One region of the Paenibacillus sp. FSL H8-0457 genome, then DNA from elsewhere that is predicted to be linked to it. Evidence: riboswitches for the same ligand, from Rfam matches in the RefSeq annotation. Region 1 holds a riboswitch; each other region holds the start of a gene.
The links. A riboswitch is a leader RNA that binds a small molecule or an ion and turns the genes downstream of it on or off. The one in region 1 is predicted to bind ZMP and ZTP.
Positions count from the first base shown of each region.

Region 2: another riboswitch for ZMP and ZTP. It lies ahead of rpiB (ribose 5-phosphate isomerase B); the one in region 1 lies ahead of purT (phosphoribosylglycinamide formyltransferase 2).
Region 3: another riboswitch for ZMP and ZTP. It lies ahead of MHI43_RS19630 (tetrahydrofolate dehydrogenase/cyclohydrolase catalytic domain-containing protein); the one in region 1 lies ahead of purT (phosphoribosylglycinamide formyltransferase 2).

Region 1 is NZ_CP150293.1:4,301,463-4,308,947, forward strand. It holds gene MHI43_RS18845 (sensor histidine kinase) at 1-101, opposite strand, end outside; gene MHI43_RS18850 (response regulator) at 109-1,743, opposite strand; gene MHI43_RS18855 (MATE family efflux transporter) at 1,940-3,298, opposite strand; gene purT (phosphoribosylglycinamide formyltransferase 2) at 3,618-4,778, opposite strand; ZMP/ZTP riboswitch at 4,861-4,941, opposite strand; gene MHI43_RS18865 (LysR family transcriptional regulator) at 5,002-5,877, opposite strand; gene dapA (4-hydroxy-tetrahydrodipicolinate synthase) at 5,989-6,864, shown strand; gene MHI43_RS18875 (PAS domain-containing sensor histidine kinase) at 7,130-7,485, shown strand, end outside.
Region 2 is NZ_CP150293.1:6,636,415-6,643,899, reverse strand. It holds gene spoIIR (stage II sporulation protein R) at 164-859, shown strand; gene MHI43_RS30030 (L-threonylcarbamoyladenylate synthase) at 1,058-2,236, shown strand; gene MHI43_RS30025 (manganese efflux pump) at 2,306-2,869, shown strand; gene MHI43_RS30020 (low molecular weight protein arginine phosphatase) at 2,925-3,512, shown strand; ZMP/ZTP riboswitch at 3,620-3,701, shown strand; gene rpiB (ribose 5-phosphate isomerase B) at 3,816-4,280, shown strand; gene MHI43_RS30010 (TIGR01440 family protein) at 4,361-4,945, shown strand; gene glyA (serine hydroxymethyltransferase) at 5,036-6,286, shown strand; gene upp (uracil phosphoribosyltransferase) at 6,622-7,251, shown strand; gene wecB (UDP-N-acetylglucosamine 2-epimerase (non-hydrolyzing)) at 7,323-7,485, shown strand, end outside.
Region 3 is NZ_CP150293.1:4,457,204-4,464,688, reverse strand. It holds gene MHI43_RS19655 (MarR family transcriptional regulator) at 1-70, opposite strand, end outside; gene MHI43_RS19650 (YolD-like family protein) at 382-633, shown strand; gene MHI43_RS19645 (GTP-binding protein) at 711-1,820, opposite strand; gene MHI43_RS19640 (TIGR03943 family protein) at 1,817-2,794, opposite strand; gene MHI43_RS19635 (permease) at 2,902-3,912, opposite strand; ZMP/ZTP riboswitch at 4,067-4,146, shown strand; gene MHI43_RS19630 (tetrahydrofolate dehydrogenase/cyclohydrolase catalytic domain-containing protein) at 4,212-5,081, shown strand; gene MHI43_RS19625 (LacI family DNA-binding transcriptional regulator) at 5,358-6,350, shown strand; gene MHI43_RS19620 (sucrose-6-phosphate hydrolase) at 6,531-7,485, shown strand, end outside.

The DNA of each region.
Region 1 (7,485 bases):
GACCACATGATGATGGATTGAATGCTGTGCGCCCGGAATCGCTTAACCCATCGTTGAACAAAAGGTAGGACCGAGTATCGCTTCGTATACGTGATTTTCACCGATGCCCTACCCCCTCGCTTGTGCCCGATATTCCTTAGGCGAAACGCCGACCTGCTTCTTGAAGCTGAAGCTGAAATAATTCGGATCGGCAAACCCGACGCGCTCCGCAATTTCGAAAGCCTTCAGGTCGGTGGATCGTAAAAGCTCTTTGGCCGTTTCCATCCGCAGCTGCATTAAGTACTGCACATAGGTCATTTTGAGCTCTTTTTTGAAAACGCCGCTAAAATAGCCTGTGCTGATATGCAGGTGCATGCACAGCTTCTGCAGCGATATATCCGGGTCGCCGTAATGCTCCCGCGTGTATTGGAGCGCTTTCTCCACGATGTCTTTATAGGCATGCTGCCTGGAGCTGGAGATTTGCTTGCGGATGGCCAAACTGACATCCTGAAGCCAAGCTTTAGCCTCCTGTAGCCCGGAAAACTTGAAAATCTCGGCATGCAGCTGATACCCCGCTCCAAACATCTCCTCAAGCTCGATCCCGGATTCCTTAGCCGTTCGAAGTATGGCCGTTACGACTTCCAGGAGATAGATCTGAACCTCTTGAATCGTGCAGGATGCTCCGATCAGCTCATCGAATATGTGCGTAATCGCTTCACTTAATTCCTCCGCGGTTCCGAGCTTAAGATTGCGGATCAGCGCTTGCTCCTGCAATTCGTCCAGACGGACCCCATCTTGCCTCGGACTCTCCACGTCATCAATGAAGATGACTTTCTCGGCGCCGAGAATCAGCCGGTAGTCCAGCGCCAGCAGCGCATCCTGGTAGGAGTGCTTAAGATCGGACAGGGTCCGGACCCTGGAGCCCACGCCGATCGTAACCGGCAACTTCAGATAGTGAAGAATGCTTTTGAGCAAACGGTCCAGTGCCACCTGCAGGTCGCCAAACCACGACTCGTCCTCGCAGCCGTCATTCGTAATCAAAAACACGATGTTATCCTGGTGTATGAATGCGCTTCCAAATGAAAGGGGATCCATCAGCTCTTTCGCAATGTTCAGCATGGCGTGCAGCATCAAGTCCATATCGCCGGAATGCCGCAGGGAGCTTGATGGAGCACTCTCCTTATGCTCAGCCGCCGGATATAAAGCCAGCACCGCGGCGAGATAACAGGCGCCGTTCAGCGGAAGGCCGTAATTCCGAGTTTTCTCCTCTATGATAGAGAGGGGCAGTTTCCGGGTTAAGAGCGAAGCCAGGAACGATTCCCGAAGCAAAGGCAGGCTTGTCCGGTAATGCTCCTTCAATTGGCGCACGTCCTCACGCTCCGCCACCTCCATATCGATTTTGTCCTTGATCTTGCCTAATAACTCCATGAAGCTTTCGGCAGAGAACGGCTTGAGCAAATACTCATCCACGCTGAGCGTAATCGCTTGGCGGGCGTAATCAAATTCGTCATAGCCGGTCAAAATCACGATTTTGCACAGCGGCTGATGCTCCCTTAGCCATGAGGCCAGCTGCAGTCCATCCTGAAAGGGCATACTGATATCAGTAATAACGACATCCGGCTCCAACCGCTCCGCAGCCTCCACGGCCTCTCTTCCGTTCTCCGCCGTCCCCTTGATCTCGAATCCGCAGGCTTCCCATTGGATTTCCTGAACGAGGCCTTCTCTCACATCGGCTTCATCATCCACTAACAGCACTTTATACAATGCGACCCCTCCCGTTTCTGTCCTGTTCGGTTGCAAACTGAATCTATAGTGATCTTACCTCGCCGCACCCAAATTGGGAATCTTCCACATTATGTTTTTTGTAACAAAAAAAAGAACGAATGCACGACTCCAGCGAAACAGTGCTTCCCTGTTCCTGGAGTCATGATTCGTTCCGAATTCGATTGTGCAGCATTCCTTACGCCTGAACGGGTACGGAGACGGGTTTTACCGGCGTGCTTAACCTCTTGATGCTCAGATAGTAAGCGATGCCGAGCGGGATGACGGCGCCCAGCCAAGCCAGCGGATTTGCCAGGCTTGCACCGAGGAAGCCGATCTGCGCGGTCAGGAAGATAGCAGCCAGTACCCGCATGATCAGCTCCATGATGCCCGCCACAGTGGGAATTAAGCTCTGACCAAGCCCCTGAAGCGTGAAGCGGTAGATGAAGAGCAGCGACAGAAGCAGATAGGTGCTGCCGTTCGATAAGAAATACAGCCTGCTGAGCGACAGCAATTCCTCTTGGCCTTGACCCACAAAAAGGCTGACGGCGGCAGGACCCGCGAATATAACCAGCAGGCCCACGACGATGCTGAATGATCCTGAGAGCCAAATACACTGCTTAACCCCCAGTTTGATCCGGTCTATGCGATTCGCTCCGAAGTTCTGAGCGGCAAAAGTCGCCATCGTAATCCCGAAGGAACTCATCGGCTGCGTGGCGAGCATATCAATCTTCTGAGCCGCGGTATAAGCCGCAACGGCTGTTGCCCCGAGACCGTTTAGCGTGATCTGCAGAATAATGGCTCCGATGGCGATAATGGAGGCTTGGAAGCCCATCGGAAAACCTACCCACATATGCTGGCGAATAAATTTCCAATCGATGGACCAGTCGGCATTCTTGAATTGAAGGAGCGGGACCTTCTTATGAATGTAGATCAGACAGAGCAGGCAGGAGAACAGCTGCGATACAACCGTGGCAAGTCCGGCTCCGGCGACTCCCATCTTAAATACGAGAATGAATAAGAGGTCGAGCACGATGTTCAGAATGCTTGCAACGACCAGGAAGAGAAGCGGCGTCCGGCTGTCGCCGAGAGCGCGGAGCAGGTTAGCCAGCAAATTAAACAGAACGGCCGCGCCGACGCCCCAGTTAATGACAATCAGATACGAATACGCATCATCCAAAATTTCGGCAGGGGTGTTCATCATGACGAGGACGGGTCTCGTAAATATAACGCTCACGATAGTGAGGAATACCGTGAACACCAGACTGATCCATACACTCGTTCCCACGCTTTTGCGGACGCCTGCGATATCCTTAGCTCCAAAACGCTGTGCCGTTATGATAGACAAGCCAGCCGTCAATCCCTGGGCAAAGCCGATGACAAAAAACAAAATGCTGCCTGTCGAGCCAACGGCTGCAAGTGCGTTCACGCCAATGGTACGTCCCACGATAAGGGTGTCTGCCATGTTGTAAAATTGTTGAAAAATATTACCGATCAAAAGCGGGATGGTAAACATGATAATCAGCTTGATCGGACTTCCTTGCGTCATGTCTCTCATGTAGATTCTCCTATGCCTTCAATAAACGTTCCTCTAGAGATTTATTTGAAATATTATGCTCCAAGCAGCGCTTATCGCATCGAATGGAAACATTATAATGGGTGAGGGTCGTTTGTATTCTTGTGTATCTTATCATGAAAGAACATAAATTTCTCCCTATTTATTCCCGAAATCAAAACTAAAAGCAAGTACTCGTGATCAGAAGAGTTTGTACTCCATTTGGATCCCTGATTTCTCTATAACTGAAAAGGCCAACCGGTCATTTCGGTTGGCCTTTTTCAACATGATGACATGTGATATCCCTATGGAATTCCGATGTTTATGCCTCTTCGACGGCAAGCTTATCCAAGGCCAGCTTCGCACGTGACCGCGCTTCTTCGACATCGCCGGCGGTTGACAGCGCGACTGCTACTCGTCTTCCGACCTTGGTTACCGGTTTGCCGAACATGCGAAGCTGCGTATTCGGAACGGCCAGCGCTTGCTCGGCGCCTGTAATCGTATAGTCTTCCAGCTCTCGGCCGGCTTTCAGGGGGCGGCTGGCTCCCGGCGTGATCAATTCGATCTCTGGTATCGGAAACCCGAGAATGGCACGGACATGAAGCGCAAATTCGGATAGATTTTGCGTGACCAGCGTAACCAGCCCAGTATCATGCGGACGCGGGGATACCTCGCTGAAGTATACCTTATCCTCGGCCAAAAACAATTCAACGCCGAACAAGCCGTATCCGCCAAGCTCGTCGGTAATCTTCCGCGCAATATATTTAGCTTCCTCGATTTGCGCTTCAGACATATCGTGCGGCTGCCACGATTCGATATAATCTCCGCTTTCCTGAATATGCCCGATCGGCGCACAGAAGCTTGTTCCATTGACGGAGCGGACGGTCAGAAGCGTGATTTCCGACTGGAATGAAATGAATTCCTCAATGATCACCCTTCCGTTCTGCACGCGGCCGCCTTCCATGGCGATGTTCCAGCAGGACTCGATATCCCCTTCCGAACGGCACACGCTTTGACCTTTGCCGGAGGAGCTCATCAGCGGTTTGATCACGCACGGAAAACCCATGTCCAGGACAGACTGCTTGAATTCCTCATAGGTATCGGCAAATCGATAGTCCGCAGTCGGCAGTCCCAACTCCTCTGATGCCAACCGGCGGATCCCTTCACGGTCCATCGTAAGCTTTGCGGCTCTGGCGGTAGGAATCACCCGATACCCCTCATCCTCCAGCTTCACCAGCTCCGCAGTAGCCAGCGCTTCAATCTCCGGAACGATCAGGTCCGGCTTTTCCAACTCAATAATAGCGCGCAGCTTCTCTCCGTCCAGCATATCGATCACATGGCTGTGATCGGCAACGTGCATGGCAGGAGCATCGGCATAACGATCGACGGCTACGGTTTGGACACCCAATCGTTGTGCTTCAATTACGACTTCTTTCCCTAGTTCTCCGGATCCCAGCAGCAATATTTTTTTCGTTTTGAACATCGTTGTTTTATCCCCTTTTCATAGTTTCAGAGACGATAGAAGCCCAAGAAAATAATAAAGAGGTAAGGGAAATAAACTCCCTTACCTCTGCCCAGGCGTACGGCCGTTGTCATTCATGTGCTCCCTCATGGTTCCCCATGCTACGCCAGTCACACATAAACCTATACATTGTTACATAAATGATACTGAATCTTTTCGTTAAATGCAATATCAGCCTGCGTCTTTAAGATTTAGACTTCAACATTTCGATCATATCCCGAAGCGAGTGTGACAGCCATTTCTTAGGATGAATGACAATCTGGATGTCCAGTCGAATGTCAGGGTGTTGAAAGGGAAGAATCGCCAGCTCTCCCCTCTTGATTTCCTCCTCTGCTACCATTCTCGGCAATAGTGAGATGCCGGTACCGGACATGATATATCTTTTGATTGCCTCGGGGTTGCCCAATTCCAAACCAATACGGACGGGAGCTCCGCTGGCGCGCAGCACTTTTTCCAACATGATCCGGTAATTGCAAGTATCCTCGGTCATAATCCATTCGTAATCAGCCAGATACTCCAGCTCGATGACGGGCAACCTGAGAAGCGGATGATCCGGATGGGCAATCAGATGGAGGGGCTCTTCCCGGATCGGGATCCAATTCAATGAAGTGTCTTCCGGTTTGTTCTCCAGAATAAGCCCGAGATCGTACTCACCCTCTCTTACCTTACTGACGATGCTATCTTCACGATCCGTTTGCAAGCGGATGGCAAGATCTTCATGCTCCTGTCTTAGCCGATGAAGGACGGATGGAAGAAAATATGCGGCAAGCGAATCGATCGTTCCAATCGATAAGATGCCCCCGCCTTGTTTCGTCAGCTTTTCCTTAGACTGCTGGAACAGATCCAGCATTTGGACAGCATACTTGAACAGCTCCTCCCCTGACTTCGTCAGGCGCAGGCCTCTGCCATACCGTTCAAACAGCTTGACGCCGTATTCCTTCTCCAGCTTCTGAATCTGGGTGGTAACGCTGGATTGTGCATAACCCAATTCGTCAGCAGCTTTAGTAAAGCTCTTTCGAACAGCAACCTCCCTGAAGGTTTGCAGATAGATCAGTTCCATCGCTCTCTCCTCATCAATAATATTGATAATAACTATCTATTATTATAGATAACACCGATCCCGATTCCCATGGTAAAGTAAAGCCACAATTCATGAAATGGAGGAAAGATCATGTTGAGTCCGCAAGATTTGAGAGGTATTTATGTTCCGGTGGTCACTCCCTTTTCACATGAATACGCATTGGATGTTCCGTCTTATCATCGTTATTTGGAGAATTTGTTATCCCATGACATTCAAGGATTGATCATCAACGGTACGACCGGAGAGGCGCCGACGGTAACTTGGGAAGAGGTCGTTCAAGTGGTGGAGGAAACGCGAAAAGGTCTGGACGGGCGGCAATTGCCGGTCATTATTGGTACGGGTACCAACGATACGTTCTCCAGCATGAAGCGGACGGAATGGGCAGGACATATCGGGGCAGACGCGGTATTGGTGGTCACGCCGTATTACAGCCGCCCTTCGATTGAGGGCATTATACAACATTTCTGCAAAGTCGCGGAGGTGGGGATACCGGTTATTTTGTACGAAGTTCCTTCGCGCACTGGAATTTCCTTACCGGTCGATGCCATTCGAAGAATCATGGAGATCCCCGGTGTCATCGGAATGAAGGACAGCACTGCGAGTACGGAGCTTATGAGAAGCTTGTCTCCATACGATACGAAGCCTGTTCTATGCGGGGACGATGTCCGCTTTCATGAGATGCTGCGTCATGGTGCATCCGGGGGCATTTTGGCGTCGGCCAATGTGAATACCGAGGCTTTTATTCGTGTGTATCAATTAGCTGCCCAAGGGGATTATTCTCGTTCCGAAAAGGAGTTTGAAGTGCTGCTTCCCGTTATTCATCAGTTGTTCGCAGAATCCAATCCAGCTCCGCTAAAATGGCTTCTTGCCAAGCAAGGCCTTATCTCATCCGACACCCTGCGCCTGCCGATGGGCCCCATTACGGATGAGCTCAAGCTATCTTTGGATCAAGCATTCAAAGGCTGAGAAACTTTAAATCATGGACGTAACAGGTTTCTCCTCAAGAGTGGCGGGACGCATTCGCTTCCTTGCCATGCTTGAATGGATGATTCGAAGCTATAGGGCGCACATGCTTTCAATCAGTAGATGATGGGATGGATGATACTGACATTTTACGCAAAAAAAGATATCCTGCTTAGATCTATCGCTTTAAAGGATTGATGAATGAAATCGCCCCACTTATAATATGGGTACATTCAATTCCTCCCAGAAATTTGAAAGGAGACTTGCAGTGCTGCCCTATTCCACCCCTAATCATGATTTTGCCTTTGAACAATCTGTAATCGGTATGGCTTTGGTATCGCTAGATGGAACGATTCTTAAGGTCAATTCGGCACTATGTGATCTGTTGGGTTGCTCGCCGCAGGAGTTAACTGCCGGGGCGCCGCAAGAAGAAAACAGCCTCCGCGAGTTATTGAATCGAGTGATTCAGAACGCTAGGGCTGCCCAGGGTCATCAGCCATCCATCCCCCCGGTTGAATATGCTTACCGTCATCCGTCTGATCGCGAGTTATACCTTAGTGCACGCTGCAGCGTTGATCACGATCCGGAGCGGGGGCCCAAGGGATACTTGGTACAATTCGAGGA
Region 2 (7,485 bases), 2.3 Mb from region 1:
AGAAGATGCCGTTCCCATGGGGACGGCATCTTTTTTTGTCAAAGTCGTGATGCGCCAATCTATGAATTTTTTTCGATTTGCTAGATTCCACGTTTATATCTTTTTCAGGCGGACATACTGATAGCATCATAGAGTTTCGTTCATAGAGAGGCGGTTGTCCGAGATGACAAATTATAGTGAAACCCTCCGTATTATCGTAAAAAAAATGGTTGTGCTCTTATCCTGCATGTTTATGGTCATCATGGCTTGGGAGGGACAGCAGATCGATGCTTCCGTTGTCGGCGGTCCGATCCCTCAAGAATCGATACGGCTTCGCATTCTCGCGAATTCAGATAATCCGTCCGATCAGCTCGTCAAAAGAGAGATTCGTGACGCGGTCGTTGAGCAAATGCAGCTCTGGGTCCTGCAGCTGGAGAACCCGCAAAGCCTGGAAGACGCCAAGGCATTAACCCGGCAGCATCTTCCGGAAATCCGTCAGCTGGTGGGTGAAGAGCTGAGAAAAAGAGGAATCACCTACAATTACCATGTAGAGCTTGGCGTCGTGCCGTTCCCGACCAAATTGTACGGGGGCACGGTGTATCCGGCGGGCGATTACGATGCGCTGCGGATTACGTTAGGCGAAGGCCAAGGACAAAACTGGTGGTGCGTCCTGTTCCCGCCGCTTTGTTTCATTGACGGCGGCAGCGGGGATGCGGCAGCCCAGCCTGTAGAGACGGGGATCCAAACGGTGTCCGCCGATGCGGGCGACGCTTCTCCGGAGGAAGCGCCGAAGAAGGCAAGCGAAAGCAAGCCTGAGGTCCGCTTCTTCCTGTGGGATATGTTCCTGGGCCTCTGGAATTGGGTGGCAAGCTTGTTCTAGGATGATCCCGCGTATGGATTTCCAATACGGATCGGGTATGATAAACTTGGATGAAGAAGAGTGCTTTCTCTTTGGCGCGACTGGTTTGAATGGGAACCGGCACGGGACTGAAGAACGAGAAGCGCTTTTTCTTTTGGATCATAGGCAAAACGAGTTTGGGTGTTTATATATTTCATATACAGAAAGCTTGGGATAGGTATGGAACAGAACGGGAATGGCAAGGAACGCAACCTGCAGCGGGAACAAGGCTCCCGGAATGCTGCATCGAAACCAACCAAAGTGTGGCACGTCTTAAGCTCCCTCTCCAAGGAGAACCTCGGGTCCGAGAAGGAAGCGAAGCAGGCGCTGCACGAAGCAGGACAGGTGCTTGCACAGGGCGGTACGGTGGCTTTTCCGACGGAAACGGTGTACGGACTTGGTGCTGACGCCGGCAATACGGAGGCGGTCGAGCGCATCTTCGCCGCCAAGGGTCGGCCATCGGACAATCCATTAATCGTGCATATCTCGGAGCTGGCTCAGCTTGACGGCTTGGTCCAACAGGTGAACGAGACGGAGCGGGCGCTGATGGCGTCGTTCTGGCCCGGACCGCTGTCGCTGGTGCTGCCCGTGAAACCGGGCGCCGTATCGCCTCGCGTGACGGCCGGGCTCGATACGGTTGCCGTGCGGATGCCGGATCACCGCGTGGCGCTGGCTCTGATCAGCGCCGCCGGTTGTCCGCTCGCCGCACCGAGCGCGAATCGCTCCGGCCGGCCAAGCCCGACGCTGGCCAGCCATGTGCTGGAGGATCTGGCGGGGGCGATCGACGGCGTGCTCGACGGCGGCCCGGCCGGGGTGGGCGTCGAGTCGACGGTGGTGCAGGTCGGCGAAGACGGTGCCGTCACGGTGCTCCGCCCGGGCGGCGTCACGGCCGAGCAGCTTGCCGCGGTGGCGGCAAGCGTGCGCCAGGACCCGGCGCTGCAGCGCGCCGCCGGGGAGGCGGAGAGCCCGGCGCCGCGCTCGCCGGGCATGAAGTACACGCACTACGCACCGAAGGGTGCGATGTGCGTGGTGCAGGGCCCGCGTGCCGACGCGGTGTCGGCACGCATCGCGGCCGAGCTCGAGGCGGCGGCCCGGCGCGGGGAGGTGACCGGCGTGCTGTCGTTCGACGAGCACATCGGTCACTACCGCGCGGACGTTGCCGTCTCGCTCGGCAGCCTGGCCGCGCCGGAGGAAGCGGCCCGCCGGCTGTACGCCGGCCTGCGCCGCTTCGATGAAGAAGGCGCGACCTTCATCCTGGCCGAAGCGTGCCCGGAGCAGGGGCTTGGCGCAGCCGTCATGAACCGGCTGCTGAAGGCCGCGGGACATCACATCATCCACGTCAATGCCGATGCCGATTGAACGGTTTTAGCATGATTTCCCCCTTGTCCGCATATGGTGTACAAGACCATGGGACTTGGGGGAATGGGGATGTTGGAGGCGTCTGTCCAATCGGGACAGCTTGCGGCGATTCTGCTGATGGCGGTTGCACTCGGGCTAGACGCATTTTCGCTTGGCATCGGAGTCGGAATGAGAGGCGGCATGCGTTTAGGCCATATGCTGGGCATCAGCTTCATGATCGCATTGTTTCACATGCTTATGCCGCTGGCGGGCTTGTTTGCCGGCCGCTATGTAGGCATGCTGCTGGGGCACGTCACAGGGTTTGCGGCCGGCGGGCTGCTTCTCCTGCTGGGTGGACATATGCTGTATAATGCTTGGCGGGGCGGGGAAGGTCAGCGCATTCATCCTACCGCGTTCTTCGGCATGCTGCTGTTTTCGCTCAGCGTCAGCATCGACTCCTTCTCGGTAGGCGTTTCGCTTGGAATGTTCGTGGATGATGTGCTGCTGATCGTGATCTCCTTCGGCGTCGTTGGCGGTTTGCTGTCCATTCTCGGCCTGCTGCTCGGCCGTCAGGTGAGCAACAAGCTGGGAGAGTACGGTGAAATGCTGGGCGGACTGATTTTGATCATCTTTGGCGTGATGTTTATCTTTTGACGCAATATTTGTTACAATAATCCCAAAACAACCTACAACGGGGAGGTACGGGACCGTGAAAAATATATTGTTTGTCTGCACGGGGAATACGTGCCGCAGCCCAATGGCGGAAGGGATGCTGCGCAAGCTCGCCAAACAGCGGGGCATTCCGCTGGAAACGCAATCCGCCGGCGTCTCGGCCGTAGACGGCATGCCGGTATCCCGTCATGCGGAATCGATACTGCGGGATCAGGATATTCAAGATCGCTTGGTATCTAAGCCGCTGACTCCGAATCTGGTGGAATGGGCAGACCTGATTCTGACGCTGACCCAGTCGCATAAGCAGTATGCGATTCGGCAGTTCCCGCATGCCGCCGACAAGATGCACACGCTGAAGGAATTTGTGGAGGATGACCGGCGGGTGCTGGATGATCTGCGGGAGCAGGACAGCCTGTACGCAACGCTCGAGCTGGCCAGATCGCTGGGCCGCGATGTCAGCGACCGCGACCGGGAGCGTCTGATCGAGCTGCGCCAGCGCATTCCGAGCTTCGATATCTCCGATCCCTTCGGCGGCTCGCGGGAGGAGTACGAGGCGACGGCGGCGGAGATTCGGACGGCGCTCTTCCGCCTGCTGGACAAGCTGGAAGCGGATCAGCATAAATAGGATCGGCTTCCACGGAAGCGAAGAGTAAATCTGGATCCGGGCTCAATATGGCTAAAAAAGCCGCTTGCCTTTCGCAGGGTATTGCTTTAAGATGAAGGTGAAAAACATGAATCCGATGTAACTGGCGACGAAGTGGATGAAACCACGATGGAGCATCGGAATATACGGCCGGTCGCCTGGGCAAAGAGCATTTGGAGCACAATACGTGCGCCGACTGCTCTTTTTTCGTCTTTTGCGTGGAGTTTGGGTTATAATGAAACAAGCTAAAACGCAAAAGCGAACATTCGAGGGGGTTTTTCATAGATGAAAATTGCATTGGGTACCGATCATGCCGGCATTCGTCTGAAAGAGGAGATCGTGGAGGTCATTCGGGGTCTTGGACACGAGGTGGAGGATCTTGGCTGCGGCTGTTCCGATTCCGTGGATTATCCCGATTACGCGCTTCCGGTGTGCGAGAAGGTGGTCTCGGGTGAAGCGGATCGGGGCATCCTGATCTGCGGAACGGGAATCGGCATGAGCATTGCCGCCAACAAGGTGCCGGGCATCCGCTGCGCGCTGACGCATGATGTATTTTCGGCCAAAGCCACGCGTGAGCATAATGACAGCAACGTGATTGCGCTGGGCGAGCGCGTCGTCGGCCCCGGGCTTGCTGCCGAGATCGTCAGCGCATGGCTGACAACGGATTTCAGCCAGGGCGAACGTCATGTCGGCCGCGTAAACAAGATCAAGGCCATCGAGGAGCGTTACCTGAAGAGCGAATCGCGATAGGTCGACGCGTAAAGCTGCTGCGGTTATTGCGTATGGAATGAAGCATCTTCTGTGAAAAAATTCATCGGGAGGACTGTGACATGACGGATATCTCCAAGGTTTCCTTGAGCGAACAGACGGCGCGGATCGTCCGCGAGCTGGCCGAAGCGGCAGCCTTAGGACCGGGCAAGGTGCTGGTCATCGGAGCCAGCACCAGTGAAGTGGTCGGACGCCGGATCGGCACAGGCGGCGCTCTTGAAACGGCGCAGCAGCTTCTTCAGGGCATTGCCGAGGTTCAAGCGGAATTCGGCTTCGCTGTAGCCTATCAATGCTGTGAGCATTTGAACCGGGCGCTAGTCATGGAGCGGGGACTGCTTGAAGAGCTGCGCCTGACGGAAGTGGCGGCTGTACCGATTCCGGGGGCGGGAGGCTCCATGGCCTCGGCGGCGTATCGGAGTATGAAGGAGCCCTGCCTTGCGGAATCCATTGAGGCCCATGCGGGTGTCGATATCGGCGAGACGCTGATCGGCATGCATTTGCGGAGAGTGGCGGTTCCGTTCAGGCCGAGCGAGCGTTATATCGGCGATGCGCGCGTAACGGCGGCTTACACCCGGCCGAAGCTGATCGGTGGGGAACGCGCCGTGTACCGGCTTGAGCAGCGGGATGATTCCACAATGTGCGATTGATTCGAATGAGAGCTCGCTTTAGTCATTAGGTAAACTTGTAGTCTTGACTTGGCAAGAGAAAATAACGATTGATTATGGGAGGATATGAACATGATGGAACATTTGCGGAAGAATGACCCGGCTGTATTGGAAGCGATGGATTTGGAACTGAAGCGTCAACGCAGCAACATTGAGCTGATTGCCTCCGAGAACATCGTCAGCGAAGCGGTTATGGAAGCCATGGGGACGGTGCTGACGAATAAATATGCGGAAGGCTACCCTGGCAAGCGTTATTACGGCGGCTGTGAGCGAGTGGATATCGTGGAGGATATCGCCCGCGACCGCGCGAAGGAATTGTTCGGTGCCGAGCATGCCAACGTTCAGCCGCACTCCGGCGCCCAAGCGAACATGGCGGTGTATTTGGCTGCGCTCAAGCCTGGAGATACCGTGCTCGGCATGAACCTGGCCCACGGCGGCCATTTGACTCACGGAAGCCCGGTTAACGCGTCCGGCCTTCTGTACAATTTCGTTGCATACGGCGTGCAGGAAGACACGTTCCTTATCGATTACGACGAAGTCCGCAAAGCGGCTTTCAAACACCGTCCTCGTCTGATCGTGGCGGGTGCAAGTGCATATCCTCGCATCATTGATTTCGAGAAGCTTGCTGCCATCGCGAACGACGTAGGCGCATTGTTCATGGTCGATATGGCTCATATTGCGGGTCTCGTTGCCGCGGGTCTTCACCCGAATCCGGTTCCGCATGCCCATTTCGTAACCACCACGACGCACAAGACCCTTCGCGGACCTCGCGGCGGCATGATTCTGTGCAAGAAGGCATGGGCACAGGCGATCGACAAAGCGGTGTTCCCAGGCTCCCAGGGCGGACCGCTCATGCATGTCATTGCTTCCAAGGCCGTTGCGCTTGGCGAAGCATTGGATCCGTCCTTCAAGACGTATGCAGAGAACGTCGTGAAGAACGCGAAAGTGCTGGCTGACACCCTGATCGAGGAAGGCCTGAACATCGTTTCCGGCGGAACCGATAACCATCTGATGCTGGTCGATACCCGCAATCTGGACATCACCGGCAAAGACGCAGAGAAGGTGCTGGATTCCATCGGGATTACCGTCAACAAGAACGCCATCCCGTTTGATCCGACGAGCCCGTTCGTCACGAGCGGTATCCGTATCGGTACGCCGGCGGTAACCTCCCGCGGCATGGATGAGCAGGCGATGGTGAAAATCGCGAAGATTATTGCCATGACCTTGAAGCAGCCTAAAGACGAAGCAACGCTGGAAAAAGCGGGCCGTTTGGTGGCTGAGCTTACGGATCAATATCCTCTTTATGCCGAAATGAAATATTAATCACAGTTTCGTCAGCATAAGAGGCCTATGATAAGAGGACCCCACCTGAAGGTGGGGTCCTCTTTTAGGAGCTGTCACATTCTGGCCAGATTGCTATGCTCGCATGTTCCCGGTCGGGTCGCTTCGCGGTGAGGATCAATACAGGCGAAAATGGAAAACCTAGGTGCAGGGCTGACGCAGATCCGGTTATAAGGTCAAAACTCACGGAAATAAACATGACTCGTGCAGGTGTCAATTGACTAGAGGGAATGATATAATAGACAGGATTTATGGAGCTCACAAGTATTTACGCCCATATTGAAATAACATTTGCATTCAAACCGGAGGGACCAGACATGGGAAAATTGGTGATTTGTGATCACCCGTTGATTCAACACAAACTTACATTTATACGCGATATGCGGACTAACACAAAAGACTTTCGCGAATTGGTAGATGAAGTCGCGACTTTGATGGCTTATGAAATTACGCGGGAGGTTCCCCTTGAATCGATATCTGTTCAGACGCCGGTAGCCGAAACCCAAGGGAAAGTCATTTCCGGCCGGATGCTCGGCCTCGTGCCGATCCTGCGTGCGGGTCTTGGCATGCTGGACGGCGTGGTCAAGCTGCTTCCCGCTGCCAAGGTAGGGCATGTCGGATTGTTCCGCGACCCGGAAACGCTTCAGCCCGTGGAATATTATACGAAGCTTCCAACCGACGTGACGGAGCGGGAATTGATCGTCATCGATCCGATGCTGGCAACGGGCGGATCGGCCATCGCTGCGATCGACGTGCTGAAGAAGCGCGGCTGCACCCAGATCAAAATGATGAATCTCGTGGCTGCGCCGGAAGGCGTGAAGGCCGTGCATGACGCTCATCCGGACGTGGATATTTACGTTGCTGCTCTGGATGAAGGGCTCAACGACCACGGCTACATCGTACCGGGCCTGGGTGATGCAGGAGATCGGCTGTACGGCACGAAATAAGAGCCCTGCCTGTCATTCGTACCACTTGAATATTTGAAAAAACAAGCATGCAAAGAGGGGTAATTTCAAACATGTCAAAAGTGAAAGTGATGACGATATTTGGGGTCCGCCCCGAAGCGATCAAGATGGCGCCGCTTATTCTGGAACTTCAGCGCCATCCGGAGCATATCGAATCGGTGGTTTGTGTAACTGCGCAGCATCGGCAAATGCTGGATCAGGTGCTTGACGTGTTCA
Region 3 (7,485 bases), 160 kb from region 1:
GTTCCAGCCGATTGGGACTAACACCGGCACATCGTTCAAACCGAGTCGCAATGTGCTTATTCAGATGCATTAGCAAGTACAGCAGGTCTTGTGTATGGCATGTAGAGATGATAAAGACCTCCTTCAATTCATTGACTCGTCAATGGTTGATGGGTCAATCATATATGTTTATTTTCTGAAAATCAAGTCTTTTGTATAAAAAAGCGAATCGAGTCCATAGTTCCTTCAGATAATCTGAATCCTGGGAGAGCCCGAGAATTCTGAATCGCATTTGATGTATAATAGATAGTAGATTCCTAATTCATAGAATGGATAAAAGATTCGTTTTCATTGAAAATGTAATGCTGACGCATGAACAACATAAATCAGGAGGACAAGATTATGGCAAAAGCAAAAGTTCCAAAGCGACCCACCAGGGATGAGTTTGTACTGGAAGAGCTCGGAAATCAGCTTACGGAAGCTTATCAGGAGGAATCGATCATCGTACTGACGGTCTGGGGATGGGAAGAGGCGGTCCGCGGACAAATCGATCAAATGGACTCCCGCACAGGGAAGGTGCATATGAAACAGAACGGCGTCATTACGAAGGTTCCTTTTATGGATATTATGGAAGTGAATTATCCCAGGGACTAAACATAAGCGAACCGAAAAAAAGGAGATCCCTGAGGATCTCCTTATCTTTTTTTCATATCCCTGCATGCATTCAAATGTCACTGCACCACGCCGCTGAGCAAATCCTCCCACTGCTGGACAATGCGCGTTTTATCCAGGCGATGGCCGATTAACGTAAGATAGCCGCGCTGCAGCTTCAGCGTGCTGGGCTCGATGGCAAGCTGTGAACCTGCCCACTGAACCAGGGAGGGACCCGTGGAGAGCTGAATATATCCTTTGGCCCGTAGCAGGCCGGAACCGCGTGCAGCGAGAAAGGTTTCGATGAGGCTGATCTCAAGCGGGAAAGGGGTCGGTGCAGATAGAGTCAAGGTATCCAGGCCGGTATAGGAATGGCTGCCGTGTCCGGCCTCCTCTTCATGACCATGGCGATGGCGATGCTCATTATGAATGAAAGCTCCTTCATGGTTGCGGCGACCCAGCTTGCTCCGATCTTCTTCGCCGGTCCAAGCGCTGCCTTGCAGGCGGTCCGCAGGACTCCCTTGCCGGTTCGAAGAATGAGATGAATGGCTATGATTCTCCGTTGGCTCTAGCTGAAGGGCCGCAAACATTTCATGCTCATCCAAACGGCTGTAGTCGGTTACGGACAGGCTTGCCGTCGTATTGATTTTTCTAATGGAGGTAATGACTTTATGGATCTGTTTCTCTTCGCATTCTCCCGCCTTGTTCAGGATGATCCGGTCCGCGAAGCTGATTTGTCCCCGCAGGGTACGGACCAGCTCGCGACTGGATGCAAAGAAGCTGTTGTACTCGAGAAATTTGCTGCAGTCGGCCAAGGCGATTTTGCCACGGATCGATATTCGATCCACCAGTGACGGATCCTGCAAATCCTCAAGAATCTGTTCAGGATTCGCCACTCCGGTCGTCTCGATGAAGACGAGATCGGGCTTTTGATCTAACAGGCTTTTCAGGGCTTGCCCCAGCTCGTCGCGTTTGGTGCAGCAGATGCAGCCGTCAAGCAGCTTCTCGATCGGAAGATCCGGCATTTCACCGGACAGGATATCGCCATCCACGTCCTGTTCGCCCATCTCATTCATCAGGACGGCGGTTCTCCATTGCCGTTTGGCGGCATACGCCAGCAGCCTGAGGAGCAGCGTGGTTTTGCCGCTCCCCAAAAATCCGCTAATCAGCACGACGGGTATCTTGTTCATTTATTGATTTCCTCCTTGGTCTCGATATCATTCGAATACAGTTCATCAAACTCTGCGACAGAGTCCGGATTCGTGAAAATGTAAGGGGATGACGGCTGCTCGATCGGCTGAATCCGTTCCGCTTGAATCTGCAGCGTTTCCTTACCGTCCACAGTGGTGACCTGGATCGTGCCATCGATCTGAACCCACGCGTCATTCGCGAACGACGAAGCATTCGCGTCGCGCACAATGACCCCGAACGGGACGGCGTCTGCCGTGCAGCACATCACGAGGAAGCGGCTGACGGCGAAGGCGTCTTCGTTCATATGTCCATCGCGGAAAACAAATCCTTGGACGGTGATGGCCTTTCCTTGAAAATGCTGTTTGTACATATCCATGGCCCCAACGGTCTCCGAGAAAATGTCCGGCTCCACTCGGATGACGGGTAAGGTATATAAGCGCTTGGCCAGCTCCGCGAATTCCACGCTGTAGATGTCTTTGGGAACAAAACGCTCGTTCAGTGCGATGTCCTCCGCTGCCGCCAGGTCATCATTCGTTCCATGCTTCTCCATGCCCGATACGGCGGGAGCATTCCGCTCCTCGGTTTTACGGCGAACATCGGGGTTCGGATAGGTGTAGATCATGCCTTTTTTGGCCGCCATATCGCTGCCGAGGGCTTGGTCCGGCAGGAGCAGGCCGAACAGCAGCGGCACCGAGAATAACCCGTAAACCGATATGTTTTTGATCAGTCCGCTGGGCAGGGGGTGCTCGCAATCGCACACCTCGCCGGAAACTCCCGCAATGGCGTGCCACAGCATGCCGAAAGCTATGAACAACAGCGGCACGGGACAGAGCAGAAGCAGGGTCTGCATATGGGGAGCCAAGTAATAGTCCAGCGAATTTGATGCGTTCAAATGCATGATATAGGCGGCCAGAGCTGCGATAAGCAGCGATCGCAGTATATAGTGGCTTCGCAGGCTCAGACTGGGATTCACGTCCCGAACACCTCCAATCTCAAGTGGATATCCGAAGGCATAACAGCCTGAAGGTGCCGTTATTCCAACCGTTTTCGTGTATTGCCACTCTAGTTTGTTTACTACACCTAACCGCCGAATAGCGCGTTGACGGTTACAGAGCCGATAAAGACAAGCGTAATCACCAGCAGGCTTAAACCGATCACGAATTTGGTCTTGAAGGTAGCCGACAGCATGAGCAGGCTTTTGAAATCCAGCATCGGGCCGAGAACCAGGAAGGAAACCAGCGGGCCGACGGTAAAGGTGTGCGTGAATGCCGATGCCACGAAGGCGTCCGAAGTTGAGCAGAGGGACAGGATGAAGGCAAATCCCATCATGAACAGATAGGAGGCGGCAGGACCGTTCCCCAGAGCCAGCAGTTCCTCCCTCGGAATGAAGGATTGGATGCAGGCCGTCAGGAAAGCACCCAGGACTAAATATTTGCACATCTCGATCAGCTCGTCTCCGGCGTGGACAAACATGCTTCTCCAGGTTTTGGGATGCTCATGCAACAAACGTTCCCCCTTGCTGGAGCCCTGTTCGGCGAACTCTTGAAGAGAACGCTTCAGGGGGCTGCTTTTTGAAAAAACATAGACGAGCAAACCCGTCGTCACCGCGACTGCAAAAGCCAGTCCCATTCGTCCGATCATCACTTCGGGATGCGAACGGAAGGCCATGATCGTTGATGCGAATACAATGGGATTCAGAATAGGACCGCTGAGGATAAAGGTGACGGCGATATAGGCGGGCATACCTTTCAGCATCAACCTGCGAACGACCGGGATCATCCCGCATTCGCAGATGGGAAACAGGATGCCGAGCATGGAAGCGAACAGGACGCCAACCACCGGATTCTTCGGCGTGAGACGCCGCACCCATTGCTCTTTTACGAACAGCTGCAGAAGGGACGACAGCAGCACTCCAAGCAAAATAAAAGGAAGTGCCTCAAGGAAGATGCCCGTGAAGACGGTTTTAATCTGCTGTAGGTCTTGGCTGGATATGGGGTTGAAGTCCCTCTGCAGCCATATCGTCAAGACCGGAATCACGAACACAAGCGGCAGTATAAAGGGCAGCATTTTGAAGATCGCCGGATATCTCATCAAGGCCTCCTGGAGCGAATTGTTCTTAAGACATTCTATGCTTGTACCATCGGCAACATACGTGATTCCAGGCAATAAATCAAAAACTTTACGATTAAAGGGCTGCCGCATAGCCGGTGGCGCGAAGTCCAAAGTCGTGATATATTAAAAAAAGTTATCCATGTGTTACTGGCGTAGCTTGGGTCACCAAGAGGGAGCACATGGGATCATATGCCGTACGCCTGGGCAAGAGGTAAGGAGACGTTTGAGTCGCCTTGCCTCTTTATGTTTTTAATACAATGGCGAAGGAGCGGATTAGCATGAGTAAGGAACCCGTAATTTTGGATGGAAAAAAAGTATCCGATAATATCAAGGCAAAACTGACGGTGAAGGTACAGGAATTGAAACAGCAAGGGGTAACCCCTTGTCTGGCAACGATTCTGGTTGGCGATGATCCTGCTTCGGCGACCTATGTGCGGATGAAGGGAAATGCGTGCGAGCGGCTTGGCATCATATCCAAAAAAGTAGTGCTGGAGACATCGACAACGACGGAGGAGCTGATTGCCGCGATTCAAGCACTGAACGAGGATCCGAACGTCCACGGTATTCTGCTTCAGCACCCGGTACCGCACCATATCGATGAGCGGGCGGCTTTTGATGCCATCGACATTAAAAAAGACGTGGATGGAGTAACCACGCTCGGGTTCTCGCAAAATGCGTTTGGTTTCGCCGATTACCCGTCATGTACGCCGGCGGCGATTATCGCGATTATGGACTATTACAGCCTGCCGATCGAAGGGAAGCATGCGGTGGTGGTCGGACGCAGTCCGATTCTGGGCAAGCCGGTATCGATGATGCTGCTCAATCGTAACGCCACGGTTACGATCTGCCATTCGAGAACGAAGAACCTTGGGGAGATTGTGTCCCAAGCGGATATTGTGGTTGCGGCCGTAGGCAAGCCTAATTTCATTCAAGGGGACTGGATCAAGCCGGGTGCCGTCGTGTTAGACGCCGGTTACAATAAAGGAAACATCGGGGACTGCGATTACGAAGCCTGCGTCAAGGCGGCATCCGCAATCACGCCGGTACCGGCGGGCGTCGGCCCCGTGACGATAGCGACATTGCTGAAGCATACCGTCGAATCGGCCGAGCGAACCGTCCGAGGCAAAGGGAATGCACTTGACCATTAGTATGTGAAGTAAGGCTGCACCCATGAATCATCCCCTTCGAATCCTTCATTTCATGCCAGAGCCTGGAACATAGAAGCAAATATGGACCATGCAATGCTAGGCTTGGAGCCCGCATTTCACGGACCCCTGGACGTCATGGTATAGTTAGGAATAAGCGAATTACGAAGGGGAGAGATTCATGTTTATACGAATCATGGCCTGTTGTGCGGGACAACAGGGAGCTGCAGAGAATGATCCGTTCGATGCTGCGCTGCTAACGGCTCCGGAGATCTTGGCATGAAGAACACGATCGCCGATATTGCCCACAAAGCCGGAGTTGCCAAAAGCACGGTCTCCCGTTTCTTGAACGGAGGATCCGTCAGTCATGCGACACGCCGCAAGATTGAGCAGGTTATTCAGGAAACCGGCTATATCCCGAATTCTTTTGCGCAAAGCCTGAAAGCGAAAAAAACGAGCATGATCGGCACCATTATGCCGCGTCTGGACTCCTTCTCCGCATCGCAGACTGTCGCCGGCATGGACGAAGAATTAAGAAAACACGGATATCAGCTTCTGATCATCAACGCAAGCCAGGATTTATCCAGGGAGATCGAAGCGCTGTATGATCTCGCCAGACAAAAAATATCAGGCATTATTCTGTTCGCCACGCAGGTGACGGAAACCCATCTTGCCGCGATTCAAGAGATCGGCATTCCGGTCATTCTGCTCGGACAACAGCATGACCATGTCCACAGCATGATCTATAACGATTATGCCGCAGGTTATGACATGGGCCGGTACGTGCTGTCGATGGGACATCGTCAAATTGCCTATATCGGGGTGACGGAAAAGGACGTTGCCGTCGGAGTCAAGCGGAAGGAAGGGTTCCTCAAAGCGGTAAGCGAGTATGAAGAGGCGGAAGCGGTTCTCTATGAGAGTGGATTCAAGATGTCGGATGGTGTGAAAACGGCATGCTCCATGTTTGAGCTGAACCGAACGCTGCCAACGGCCGTGGTCTGCGCCACGGACAACATTGCGCTGGGCGTGATGAAAGCGGCGCACATGAAAGGCATCCCTATTCCCGACCAACTTTCCGTTACCGGATTTGGCGGATACGACGTAACCGAGGTGATTCATCCCGGGTTAACAACGGTGAAATACGGATATTTCCAAGCGGGCCACCTCGCGGCACAGCATATTATGAAGCTGGTCAACGACGAGCCGGTGGATTTCCTGACGGTCATGAATTGCGAGATGATTCATCGGGAAAGCGTTGACAATCTGAATTAGGTATTTTATACTTCAAATAACGGAACCGGTTCCAAACCGAGTGTTTGCTTGGTATTGGAACTGAGTTCATTATTTTTACCTTTGATTGGAACCGGTTCCACTGCAGTTGGATTTATTCGCGTGCACGCGTAGCACGATCTGCTTGATTTTTCAGGAAGCCTATTTATAAGGAGAAGAGATATGGACAGAGAACTGAAATACCGACGCCTGGATCAGGCTTCTCCCGAAGAGCTTTCCTCCTTAAGGAAGAAAGTGCGATTGAGCGAATGGAGGCAAAAATTTCACGTGCAGCCCATCATGGGCCTGATGAATGATCCCAATGGATTTTCTTATTACAACGGAGAGTATCACTTGTTTTACCAATGGTTTCCTCTGGGCACGTTTCACGGCTTGAAATACTGGTACCATACTTCCTCGAAAGATCTGGTGTTTTGGCAGAACCAAGGCATCGCTATTGAACCCGGTCACCCGCATGATGCATATGGCGCTTATTCGGGTAGCGGAATCGTGAAAGATGGCAAACTATGCCTCATGTATACCGGGAATGCCCGGGATGAGGAATGGAACAGGCAATCTTATCAATGCATGGCTGTGATGAACCGCGACGGATCCATCACGAAGCTCGATAAGCCGCTGATCGACCATGTGCCGGATGGATATACCGAACACTTCCGGGATCCGAAAGTATGGCAAGACAAAGACAAGTACCGGTTCGTCATCGGTGCCCAAAGGGTTAATCAGACAGGTGCGGCTGTCGTTTATGAATCCTCGGATCTGTTGGTTTGGGAATTCAAGGGGGAGATACAAACCCGAATTCAGCATTTCGGCTATATGTGGGAATGCCCCGACTATTTTGAACTGGAAGGCCAGGGCGTGCTTCTGTTTTCCCCGCAAGGGCTGCTTCCGGAGGACGACCATTTTCGAAACATTTACCAATCCGGCTATATTTCAGGCAAGCCGCTCAATAGGGATACGCTGGAGTTTGATCACGGTCCCTTTTGCGAGCTGGACAGAGGTTTTGATTTCTATGCGCCGCAGACCATGCTGGATGAGAAAGACCGGCGCATCATGGTGGGCTGGATGGGTTTGCCGGATATCGGGTATCCCACCGATTCGCATGGCTGGGCCCATTGTT